Regions from separate parts of the Nocardia goodfellowii genome, predicted to be linked through region 1. Evidence: riboswitches for the same ligand, from Rfam matches in the RefSeq annotation. Region 1 holds a riboswitch; the other holds the start of a gene.
What was found. Region 1 has a riboswitch for S-adenosylmethionine ahead of BJ987_RS07390 (rhodanese-like domain-containing protein). Riboswitches for the same ligand answer to the same signal wherever they lie in the genome.

Region 1 (5,786 bases):
GATCGTGGTGCCGCGGACGAGGGGGCCGCTCCCGGTGGCGAACGATCCGTCGGTCGCTGCCAAGCGCAGGCCCTCGATGGTGCTACGGCTCGGCACGGTGAAGTCACGTGCGGCGAAGAAGCGGGCGACCTCGGTGGCGGCTTCGGTCGACGGCGTACGCAGCAGCCCTAACGGTCGCCTGATGTCTTGCGCGTGGACGACCACCTCGCCCAGCCAGGCCGCCGTGTGCCCGGACGCGGCGGTAGTGCTGGTGATGATCGCCCGGAACCGCTCGAGGGTTTCGGCCGGGGTCGCGCCCCGGTGCTCGGCGAGCCGCCGTTCGTTGTGCTTGTCGAAATCGAAACGCGCGCCCAGGACGCTGAGCAGCCAGCGCCGACGGCCGAGACTCGCTGCCGCGGTGAGGTGCGCGACGACCTCCTCGACCACCCAGAGCCCGCACAGGGACCGCCGATTCCACTGCTCATCGTCCAGTTCGGCGAGATCCTCGGCCAGGCGCGCGCGTTCGGCATGCGCCATGTCCCAGAGGGCCTCGCGGGCAACGGCATTCGGCATCGGTACCTCCAAATCGGTGCGACCGGCCGCGGGTACGGCCACGCGCGGGAAGCTCAGGTCGTCAGTGATCCAGACGACGAAGCAGGCCCGAATTCATCGGTCTCGGCATCCCTGCGCATGGCCGTGTCGCCGACTAGCGCTCGATGATGGGCAGCGGCAGCGTCGCGTTGGGGTCGATGCGGGGCAACTCCTCGCGGCGCAGCGGCAGCGTCGGCGGCTCGGCATGGGGCAGCGGCGGGATCGAGCGGGTCCGCGGCGGCACTCGGTAGAACTGCCGCGCATTGTCTTCCAGGACGGCGAACATATCGGTGCCGACCACATCGCAGATCAGATCGACATCGGAATCCTGGAACGGACGTCCGGCGCGGTTGCCCGGCAGGTCGGTGCCGAACATCAGGGCCTGCGGATTCACCGCGTGGATACGGCGGAGCGCGTTGGCGACATTCATCGACACCCGGCCGAAACCCGTCGCCTTGACCCGGGCGCCGCGATCCACCAGGTCCAGCAGATACGGCAGGCTCTCCTCGGACATGCCGAGATGGTCGATGGACAACGCGGGCAGCTTCGAGATCACCGGCTGCAACGAGGCCAGCATCGACCCGTCGATGTAGACCTCCACATGCCAGCCGACCAAGTCGTGCGCCCGCAGCGCCTGCAATGTCATGCCTGTGATGTCGGCGGCGGCGCGCTTCAGGTTGAACCGCAACGCGCGCACGCCGATCCGATCCAGCTCGACGATCTCGTCGTCACTCGTTTCCAGATCCAGCGCCGTCACGCCGACCCAGCCCGCGCCCAGCTCGGCCAGCGCCGTCTTCATGAAGGTCTGGTCGGTGCCCTGGAACGAGGCGATGACCACGGCGCCACCGCCGACGTCGAAGCGCGCCATACGCTTTCGATAATCGGCGATGGTATAGGGGTCGGGCAGGTAGCCCTCGTTCTCGATCAGCGGGAACCGCGGATCGATGATGTGGACATGGGCATCGAACACCTGTACAGAATGCCTCAGTCTGGGAGATTTCGCTGCCGTGGAACGGCGCTCCGGCTAGACCTTGTGCGGTTCGCTGGCGCGCAGCATGTCTTCGCGCTCGACGACCTTGACCCGCTCGCGGCCCTCCGGCTCGCCCAGGGCGCGCTCGTGCGCGTCCAGGCGGTACCAGCCCTGCCACGTGGTGAACGGGATGCCCTTGCCCTCCAGGAAGGTGGTGACGGCGTCCAGCTCCGGCTCGGGGGCCGGGGTGAAGTTCGCGCTGTCGTCCAGCAGGCAGGCCACGGTCTCGTTGGCGTCGCCCTTGGTGTGGCCGATCAGGCCGACCGGGCCGCGCTTGATCCAGCCGGTGACGTAGGTGGCCGGCAAGTAGCGCGCGGCGCCGTCGGCGTTCTCGTCGGCCAGCACGCGACCGGCCTCGTTCGGCACGGTGCCCGCCTGCTCGTCGAAGGGCAGGTTGGTGATGTTCTGCGACAGGTAACCGACCGCGCGGTAGATCGCCTGGACGTCCCAGTCGCGGAACTCGCCGGTGCCCTTGACGTTGCCGGTGCCGTCGAGCTGGGTGCGCTCGGTGCGCAGGCCGACGACCTTGCCGTCCGCGCCGAGCACCTCGGCGGGCGACTCGAAGAAGTGCAGGAACAGCTTGTGCGGGCGGTTGCCCTGATCGCGGATCGCCCACTGCTCCAAGGTGTTGGCGACCATGTCGACCTGCTTGGAGTGCCGGCGCGCGGCCTCGGAGCCGGCGTCGTAATCGATGTCCTCGGGGTCGACGATGACCTCGATGGTCGGCGAATGGTCGAGTTCGCGCAGCTCCAGCGGGGTGAATTTGGCCTGCGCCGGGCCGCGGCGACCGAAGACGTGCACCTCGACGGCCTTGTTGGCCTTGAGGCCCTGGTAGACGTTCGGCGGGATCTCGGTCGGCAGCAGTTCGTCACCGGTCTTGGCGAGCACACGCGCCACGTCGAGCGCGACATTGCCGACACCGAGCACGGCGACCTTCTCCGCGTCCAGCGGCCATTCGCGCGGCACGTCCGGGTGGCCGTCGTACCAGGACACGAAGTCCGCGGCGCCGAAGGAGCCGTCCAGATCGATACCCGGGATGTCCAGCGCACGGTCGGCGTTCGCGCCGGTGGAGAAGATGACCGCGTCGTAGAAGCGCCGCAGATCGTCCAGGGTGATGTCGGTGCCGTAGTCGATATTGCCGAGCAGGCGCACCTGCTCCTTGTCGAGCACCTTGTGCAGGGCGGTGATGATGCCCTTGATCCGCGGATGGTCCGGCGCGACGCCGTAGCGGATCAGGCCGAACGGCGCGGGCATGCGCTCATACAGGTCGATGCTGACCTCGGCATCGGACTTCATCAACGCGTCGGCGGCGTAGATACCGGCCGGTCCTGCGCCCACGATCGCGATGCGGAGCGGGCGAGTGGCTGCACTCTGTTCGGTCATCTCTTACGCGCACCTTCGGTAGAAAAATAATGGCGTCCTTCTTAGCCTAGGCTAAGTCGACGCACCGCTGCGGTTGCCCCTGACGATGCGGCTGGTGCTGCTGGCTCGTAACTGCAAAGCCCCCAGGTCGCTCCCGTGCCGCACTGCCATATGGGTGATGACGGCGAGACCCCGGTCTCGCGATTCTATCGGGGACGCCTTCGGCCGCCTGCACGGGTGCCGCCGACCAGGGATAAGGGATCATCGACGCATGACCGAGCAGCAATCGACACCCGACGACGAACCCATCCAGGTCGACCAGACCGACAAGCGGTCCATGACGCCGTTCATCGCCGCCGCGATCCTGGCCGCGATCGTGCTGGTCGCCGTGTTCGCGGGCGGGCTGCTGTCCCCGGCTGAGAAAAATGTCACAGAATCCGACCGGATCGCCGCGGCTGTCGGCAATTACGTCGGCGGACGTGCCCAGCGTGACGAGGTGCCCGCGCCCGGCACCGCCTGCGCCGGATTCGACGAGGCCGAGTCGCCGCTGGCCGCGCAGTTCGGGCCGGGCGGCCGAAAGTCCGTGGAGATCGCCAAGATCGAAGGTCAGACCGTCAACGGTGACCGGGCCAAGGCCACCGTCACCACCAAGGCGGACGGCAAAGAGACCACCGCGACTTGGAATCTGGTCCGTTCCGACGGCAAATGGCTGGTCTGCGACTGAGCCGGATTCGGTGTTTGACAGCCCGGCCCCCGTCCAGGCAATCTCAGTTCAGGTCATGAGCACCAGCGTCAAGCCCCGGCTCGCTGGTCGGCAACCCTCCTCCGCGGTGGGGTGCTCCGGGTGACGACCTGGCACGCATCCGAACCCCGATGCGGCAAGTGCGGATTCACAGGAGGATCGACATGACTTACGCCGGCGACATCACCCCCCAGCAGGCGTGGGACCTGCTGCGCGAGCACCCCGAAGCCGTCCTGATCGACGTGCGCACCGAAGCCGAATGGCGCTTCGTCGGCGTACCCGACACCACCCCGATCGAGCGCCCCACCGTGCTCATCGAATGGGTCGACAGCACCGGCGCACGCAACCAGGCCTTCACCGATCAGCTGCGCGAAGCCCTCGACGGCCGCGCGCCGGAAGCCCCCGTGGTGTTCCTCTGCCGGTCCGGCCAGCGCTCCGCGCACGCCGCGACGGTCGCGACCCAACTCGGCATCACCCCGGCCTACAACGTGGACGAAGGCTTCGAAGGCCCGCTCGACGCGAACGGTCACCGCGGCGGCGCCGGCTGGCGTGCCCAGGGACTGCCGTGGCGGCAGTCGTGAGCACCTGGGCGCCGGCGGCAGTCGGAGCCGCCAGGTCGGGTACACACAGTTCGGTGGAGGAACAGTCATGATCACTGGTGGCGCATTCGACAAGCCGCTGCCCGAGGGCGTCGGGCCGGCGACGCTCGGCGTGCGCGGCGGCCTGCGGCGCAGCGGTTTCGAGGAGACCTCCGAGGCGCTGTACCTCAGCTCCGGCTTCGTCTACGAGAGCGCCGAAGCGGCCGAGGCGTCGTTTACCGGCGATATCGAGCATTTCGTCTACTCCCGCTACGGCAATCCGACGGTGGCCATGTTCGAGGAGCGGATGCGGCTGCTCGACGGCGCCGAAGCGTGTTTCGCGACCGCGAGCGGCATGTCGGCCGTCTTCACCGCGCTCGGTGCGCTGCTGGGCGCGGGTGATCGGCTGGTGGCCGCGCGCAGCCTGTTCGGTTCCTGTTTCGTGGTGTGCAACGAGATCCTGCCGCGCTGGGGCGTGGAAACCGTCTTCGTCGACGGCGACGACCTGGACCAGTGGGAACAGGCGCTGTCGGTGCCGACCCAGGCGGTGTTCTTCGAGACCCCCGCCAATCCCATGCAGACGCTGGTCGATGTGCGCCGCGTCACCGAGCTCGCGCACGCCGCGGGCGCGAAAGTGGTGCTGGACAACGTTTTCGCCACCCCGCTGCTGCAGCGCGGCTTCGACCTCGGCGCCGACGTGCTGGTCTACTCCGGCACCAAGCACATCGACGGACAGGGCCGGGTGCTCGGCGGCGCCATTCTCGGTGATCACGACTACATCGACGGCCCCGTGAAAAACCTGATGCGCCATACCGGCCCGGCGCTCAGCCCGTTCAACGCCTGGACCCTGTTGAAGGGCCTGGAGACGATGCCGCTGCGAGTGCACCACTCCGCTGCCTCCGCTCTGCGCATCGCGCGGTTCCTGGACGAGCACAAGTCGGTGAACTGGGTCCGCTACCCCTACCTGGAATCGCACCCGCAGCACGCGCTGGCCACCAGCCAGATGAGCGCCGGCGGCACCGTGGTCACCTTCGAACTCGACGCCCCCGCCGGCGCAGCGAAGAAGCGCGCCTTCGAGGTACTGAACCGCCTCCGCATCGTCGACATCTCCAACAACCTCGGCGACGCCAAAACCCTGATCACCCACCCCGCCACCACCACCCACCGCGCGATGGGCCCCGAAGGCCGCGCCACCATCGGCCTCACCGACGGCGTGGTGCGAATCTCGATCGGCCTGGAAGACGTGGAAGACCTCCTCGACGACCTGGACCACGCCCTCGGCTGAGTCGGCTACGGCCGCGGCGGAAGTCGCCGCAGAATCTCGTCCATCTTGGTGTCGACGTGCGCGAAGCCGTCATCGACCTTGGTGTTCAACCCCCCGACGGTGGTGTTCAGCCTCGCGTGGGAGTTACTCAACTCCTCGTGCTTCAGCGCGAGATTCGTGATGGCTTCTTGAACTTGATCGAGCTTTGTGTCCAGCTTGAACAGCTTGCCGCCGATCATG
Region 2 (5,786 bases), 1.5 Mb from region 1:
GCGGGTGTGGCGGTCATGGCTTCGGCGAAGGCGAGAACCAGTTTCTCCAGGTCCGTGTAGGCGGCGCTGGTCCGGTAGCGCGGTAGATCGATGAGCTGTTCTTCGGACAGACCGGAGGAGCGTGCCACCGCGGACCCGATATCGAGGCAGAACTCGCAATTGATCAGGCCCGCGACCTTCAATTCGGCGAGCTCTTTGAGTTTCGGGTCCAGCCGGTTGCAGAGAATCAGCATGGTCTCGTGCACCGCGACCGCGAAACCGATCAGCGGGCGTCGGGCCAGCCAGCCGACCAGATCGGAGCGATGACGTTTCGCCTGCCGTAAAGCGCTGGCGTAGTGGCGGATTCGCGAAGCAGCGCGCATTGCCCGTACCCCCGTGTACTCGGTTCCTTTCCACCACCGTACGCCTGAACTACGTCCCGTAGTAGCCCTTTCGCGAGCGGGCTCTGTCGTGGCGCACACTCGGAAACCGGATAGGCTGCGTCCATGCCGAGCACCGCACACAATCCGGCCGGATCCGAGCCGCCCGCACCAGGTTTCGCGCACGCGACGGTCGCCACCGGCAGCCGCGTCGTGCATCTGTCAGGGCAGGTCGGTGTCGACGCTTCCGGTCGAGTGGTGCCGGGTGGCCTCGCGGCGCAGACCACGCAGGCCCTGATCAATCTCGGGCGCGCGCTCGAGGCGGCGGGCGGCAAGGCAGCCGATCTGGTGAGTGTGCGCTTTTACGTGGTGGATTGGGACCCGTCGAAGTTCGAAGCGCTCGGCGCGGCGGGCGCGGCGGCCCGAGAACACTACGAGTTTCCGGAAACCGCCGTCACCCTGGTCGGCGTCGCCGCGCTGTTCACCCCCGAGCATCTCATCGAGATCGAAGGCGTCGCCGTCCTGGACTGAGTCGGGCGACCGCTCCGTGAGGGGTGGTGGGCGGATGCCGGGCGGGCCTGCAAGAATCGGGGGCGTGAGCGACGTCGACTCCGCCGAACAGCACCCGGGCGCGGGGGCGCAATTTCTGCGCGTACACCTGCCGATGGTGCTGGTGGCCCTGGTCATCGTCGTGGCCGTGGTGTTCGTAGCGTGGGATCGCTGGCGCCGCGGCGCGTTCTTCTTCGGCGGCGCCACCCTGCTCGCCGCCGCGCTGCGCCTAGCCCTGCCGACGCCCCGGGTGGGCCTGCTCGCGGTGCGCGGCAAGGCGTTCGACGTCGCGGCCCTGACGTTGCTAGGCACGGCCATCCTGTTCATCGCCGCCACCATCAAAACCCTCGGCGTGCAGTGATCAGCCCGCATACCGCTCGCTGAACACCATTTCGGCGCGGGGCCGCCGGCCGGGATGCGGTGGAACACTGTCGGTGTAGCCGATCGTCACCAGCACCGCGATCGCCAGGTCCGGCCGATCGTCGATGCCGTCGGCTTCTTGACCAGGTCTGGGTCCATGCGGTCAGGCCCCTCGTCGGCGAGGTCGGACAGCTGCCAGAACGGCTCGGCGGGCACCGGATCCGGACGATAGTGCCGGGAGGGTGCGGCGAGTACGGATGGCTTCGGGAACCGAAGGGCTTGTGAGTGCCCCACCCGTCAAGTCCTCGATCGCGTAGCCGGTAAGTGAACGGTGCTCATCGTGGACGCGCTCGCCGACGGCACGCTGCGCTATACCGATCTTCAGCGCCGCATCGACGGCGTCTCCCGGAAGATGCTGACGCAGACCCTCCGTCAACTCGAAAACGACGGATTCGTTTCGCGCACAGCGCATCCCACGGTGCCGCCGCGGGTGGAATACACGCTGACCGACCTGGGACACAGCTTGCGCACGCCGATCGCGGCGCTGCGGGAATGGATCGAGACCGATATCAATCGGATCGAAGCGGCGCGGCGCGAGGCAGCGAAATGACCATGGAAGGTCAGTTGAGTGGCATCGCCGCGACGGCCACCCGGCGTATGGTCGAGCCATAGCCTATTAGGGTGCCGTCCCAGACCTCGGCGGCCGTCCGATGCACCGACCCAGCGTAGGGAGACGGCATGCCAGGCAACTTCGACGGCATCGACTGCGGGCTGTTTCCGTTGTGGACGGTCGCCGCCTTTGTCCATGGGAACGGCGAGGCGCCGGTGGGGACAGCCAGCGCCCGCGATCTGTCCATGGCCGCCGGCCTCGTGTGCTCGTATCTGCCTGTCCCGCAAGCTGATTTCGCGGGCTACTACCTCATCGCGACCCGCGCCGACTCCTACAAAGACCGCTTCACCAACAGCGCGAGCGCGCCGCAGTGGCGCAGTACCCCACTGCACGAAGCCGACGGCTGGGCCGCCGGACCGTGGAGCGTGCTCGAATCACCGCGGGCAGCAGGCGATTAGCGAGGTCGACTACGCCCTGCTGCGCTTACCGTCTCGGCGCCGAGCTCACACCGTGGCGCGGTTCTCGCGCGCCAGACGCAGGGTTTCGATGAGCAGCTTGGATACCGCGGCCGACTCGGTGAGGAACCCGTCGTGGCCGTCGCGCGAGTGCACGACCTCGAGCCGAGCACAACCCGGCAGTCCGTCGGCGAGTTCCTGCTGAGTACGCAGGGGGTAGAGCCGGTCCGAGTCGACACCGCCCACCACGCACGGCACCGGGGTGGCGGCCAGCGCAGCTCGCACACCGCCGCGACCACGACCGATATCGTGCCGGTTCATCGCTTCGGTGAGCAACACGTAGGTGGCGGGATCGAAACGGGCACAGAGCTTTTCAGCCTGATGCTCCAGATAGCTCTGCACCGCGTACCGGCCGCCGCGCCACGGATCCTCCGCGCCCTGCGCGTGATTCTCGAAGCGGTGGTCCAGTTCGCCTTCGGTGCGGTAGGTCAGGTGCGCGATGCGCCGCGCCAGGCCCATGCCGGTCATCGGCGCACGACCGGTGCCGTGATAGTCGCCGCCCTGCCAATCGGGGTCGGCCTTGATGGCGGCGATCTGGGTGGTCTGGGTGCCGATCTGATCGGCGGTGGCCCGCGCGCCGACCGCGAGGATCAACGCGGCCGCCACGCGCTCCGGAGCGCCGACCATCCATTCCAGGACGCGCATGCCGCCCATCGAACCGCCGACGACAGCGGCCAGCCGGTCGATGCCGAGCAGGTCCATCAGGGCGACCTCCGCGCTCACCTGATCACGGATGGAGATCTCGGGAAACCGGGAGCCCCACGGCTTTCCGTCCGGCGCCAATGACGACGGACCGGTGCTGCCCTTGCAGCCGCCGAGCACATTGGTGGCGATGACGCACCATTCGTCGGTGTCGATCGGCGCGCCGGGGCCGACCATGCCGTCCCACCAGCCGGGCAGCGGGTGCAGCTCGTCGGGGGCGCCCACTACGTGCGAGTCACCGGTCAGCGCGTGCTCGACCAGCACCACGTTGTCGAGGGCGGGTGCGAGTTCGCCCCAGCGTTGCACCGCGAGCCGCACATCGGGAACCACGGCGCCGTTCTCCAGGCGCACATCCCCGATCGGGATCACGCCGAGTCGGCCGTCCGGAGCGGGCAGCAGCGATCGGAGGCTCGGTTCGGTCTCCACGGTCACGCCGTCTGACCGATCACACGGGAACAGACCGCCCCGTGGCGGTGGACAATTGCACACATGTGGGGGACCTCCTGAACAGCGCGCTTGCTCCCGTCTTTCGAGAGCCAGGTCATCACCCGGAGCACCCCACCGCTGCTGGAGGGTTGCCGACCAGCGAGCCGGGGCTTCGCGCTGGCACTCATGACCTGAGGGACATGGTAGCTGGCGGTCGGTCAACGATAGAAATCACGTCGACAAGATCACGCCGACGCCGCTGGTCCAGGCCGGAAAACCCGCCGATGACCCGCGGCTCGGACTCAGGTGGACAGCGGTGCGCCGCACAGGTCGCGGAGTTCGTCGAACGCGCGCAGCACGATCGCGCGCGTGGCGCGCGCGGCGACCCGGGGCTCGCCGGTGAGAACCAGGTCCGGGTCGGCGTCGAAGGCGATGTGGCACATCATCTGCCAGGTCGCGACGGCCAAGCGCACCTTGAGCGCGTCGGGTTCCATGCCCAGCCGATCCGCGAGCGCCGCGGTGACCGCCTCGGCCTTGCGGTCGCCGTATTCCATCGCGCGCGCGTTGACCGCCGGGCTGCTGCGCACGATGCGCTGCATCTTCTGGAACCGGCGGAACGAGATCAGCTCGTCGGCGGCGTTGCCCGCGGCCAGGTCGACCATGTGCAGGTAGGCATCGCACATTGCCTGTAGCGGGTTGTCGATGCTGGGCCGGGCCCGCAGCAGGCCGGCGATGGCCTGGCCGAAATCCTCCACCGGGCCGAGGACGATGTCTTCCTTGATCTCGAAGTACCGGTTGACGGTGCGCGGCGAGACGTCGGCCGCGTGCGCGATCTGCTCCACCGTCGTTGCCTCGAAACCCTGCTCGTCGCACAGATCGAGCGCTATTTCGATGATCCGCGACCGAGTCTGCTGCTTCTTGCGTTCCCGCAGCCCGGTGGCCGGCTTGCCGCCCGGCACCGGTTCGGGATCGGCGGTAGGGCCGGTCGATGAGTCCTCGAGCATGCCGCCACCATAACGCAGCTCATGTCTACTCTTGGCCGAATGAGTCAAATGTCGCACTACGACATTTTTCCCTTGACGCCAAAAGTCGCACGATGCCAGGATCGTCTGCGTACTTCTGAAACAGCTCGTCCCAGATGAGGGAGAAAATCCGTGACCCGAACTGCGCCAGCGGTTGACGCACCCGGAAAACAAAGCAGTTCCGCCCGGTGGTGGGCGCTCGGCGTGATCGCGCTGGCCCAGCTGATGGTGGTGCTCGACGCCACCATCGTCACCATCGCGCTGCCATTCGCGCAGCGTGACCTGCACATCAGCGATGGCAACACCCAGTGGGTGCTCACCGCGTACACCCTGATCTTCGGCGGCCTGCTGCTGCTCGGCGGACGTCTCGCCGACTACCTGGGACGACGCAAGATCTTCATGATCGGCCTGATCGGTTTCGCGGCCGCCTCCGCGCTGGCCGGTCTCGCCCAGAACGGCGCCCAGCTGTTCGCGGGCCGCGGCCTGCAGGGCGCTTTCGCCGCCCTGCTCGCCCCGGCGGCGCTCTCGCTGCTGTCGGTGACCTTCACCGAGACCAAGGAACGCGCTCGCGCGTTCGCGGTGTTCGCCGGCATCTCGGCGGGCGGCGCGGCCATCGGCCTGATCGCCGGTGGCGCGCTCACCGAATACGCCTCGTGGCGCTGGACGCTGCTGGTCAACACACCGATCGCGATCCTGGCCCTGGTCGGCGCGTTCAGCTTCGTGATCAAGGATCTGCCGCTGCCCCGCACCGGCGGCTACGACGTGCCCGGCGCGATCACCGTCACCCTGGGCCTGATCGGCATCGTCTACGGCTTCAGCCGCGCGGCCGAGCACGGCTGGAGCGACGGCAGCACCGTCGGCCTGATCGTCGCGGGTGTCGCGCTGCTCGCCGCGTTCGTCTTCATCGAATCCCGCACCGCGAATCCGCTGCTGCCGCTGCGTATTCCGGGTGAGATCAACCGGGGCGGCGCACTGCTGGCCGCGCTGCTGGTCCCGATCGCGATGTTCGCGATGTTCCTGTTCCTGAGCTTCTACCTGCAGAATGTGCTCGGTTACACGCCGCTGAAAGCCGGTGTCGCGTTCCTGGCGTTCCCGGCCGGTATCGCCATCTCCGCAGGTGTCACCAGTGCGCTGCTGCCGAAGTTCGGCCCGCGTCCGCTGATGATCGTCGGCGCCGCACTGGGCGTGGTCGGACTGGTGCTCCTGGCTCAGCTCAGCTTCGGCGACAGCTTCGCCACCAGCG

Region 2: linked by a shared signal. The riboswitch ahead of metX (homoserine O-acetyltransferase MetX) and the one ahead of BJ987_RS07390 (rhodanese-like domain-containing protein) in region 1 are both predicted to bind S-adenosylmethionine.

What each region holds. Positions count from the first base shown of each region.
Region 1 is NZ_JAGGMR010000001.1:1,712,270-1,718,055, forward strand. It holds gene BJ987_RS07370 (maleylpyruvate isomerase family mycothiol-dependent enzyme) at 1-552, opposite strand, end outside; gene BJ987_RS07375 (amidohydrolase family protein) at 686-1,540, opposite strand; gene BJ987_RS07380 (FAD-dependent oxidoreductase) at 1,595-2,983, opposite strand; gene BJ987_RS07385 (Rv0361 family membrane protein) at 3,234-3,686, shown strand; SAM riboswitch class IV at 3,738-3,853, shown strand; gene BJ987_RS07390 (rhodanese-like domain-containing protein) at 3,869-4,285, shown strand; gene BJ987_RS07395 (O-succinylhomoserine sulfhydrylase) at 4,353-5,567, shown strand; gene BJ987_RS07400 (hypothetical protein) at 5,573-5,786, opposite strand, start outside.
Region 2 is NZ_JAGGMR010000001.1:183,122-188,907, forward strand. It holds gene BJ987_RS00885 (carboxymuconolactone decarboxylase family protein) at 1-362, opposite strand, end outside; gene BJ987_RS00890 (RidA family protein) at 486-890, shown strand; gene BJ987_RS00895 (DUF3017 domain-containing protein) at 1,024-1,269, shown strand; gene BJ987_RS00900 (hypothetical protein) at 1,356-1,562, opposite strand; gene BJ987_RS00905 (winged helix-turn-helix transcriptional regulator) at 1,609-1,878, shown strand; gene BJ987_RS00910 (hypothetical protein) at 2,007-2,336, shown strand; gene metX (homoserine O-acetyltransferase MetX) at 2,382-3,527, opposite strand; SAM riboswitch class IV at 3,603-3,713, opposite strand; gene BJ987_RS00920 (TetR/AcrR family transcriptional regulator) at 3,824-4,525, opposite strand; gene BJ987_RS00925 (MFS transporter) at 4,676-5,786, shown strand, end outside.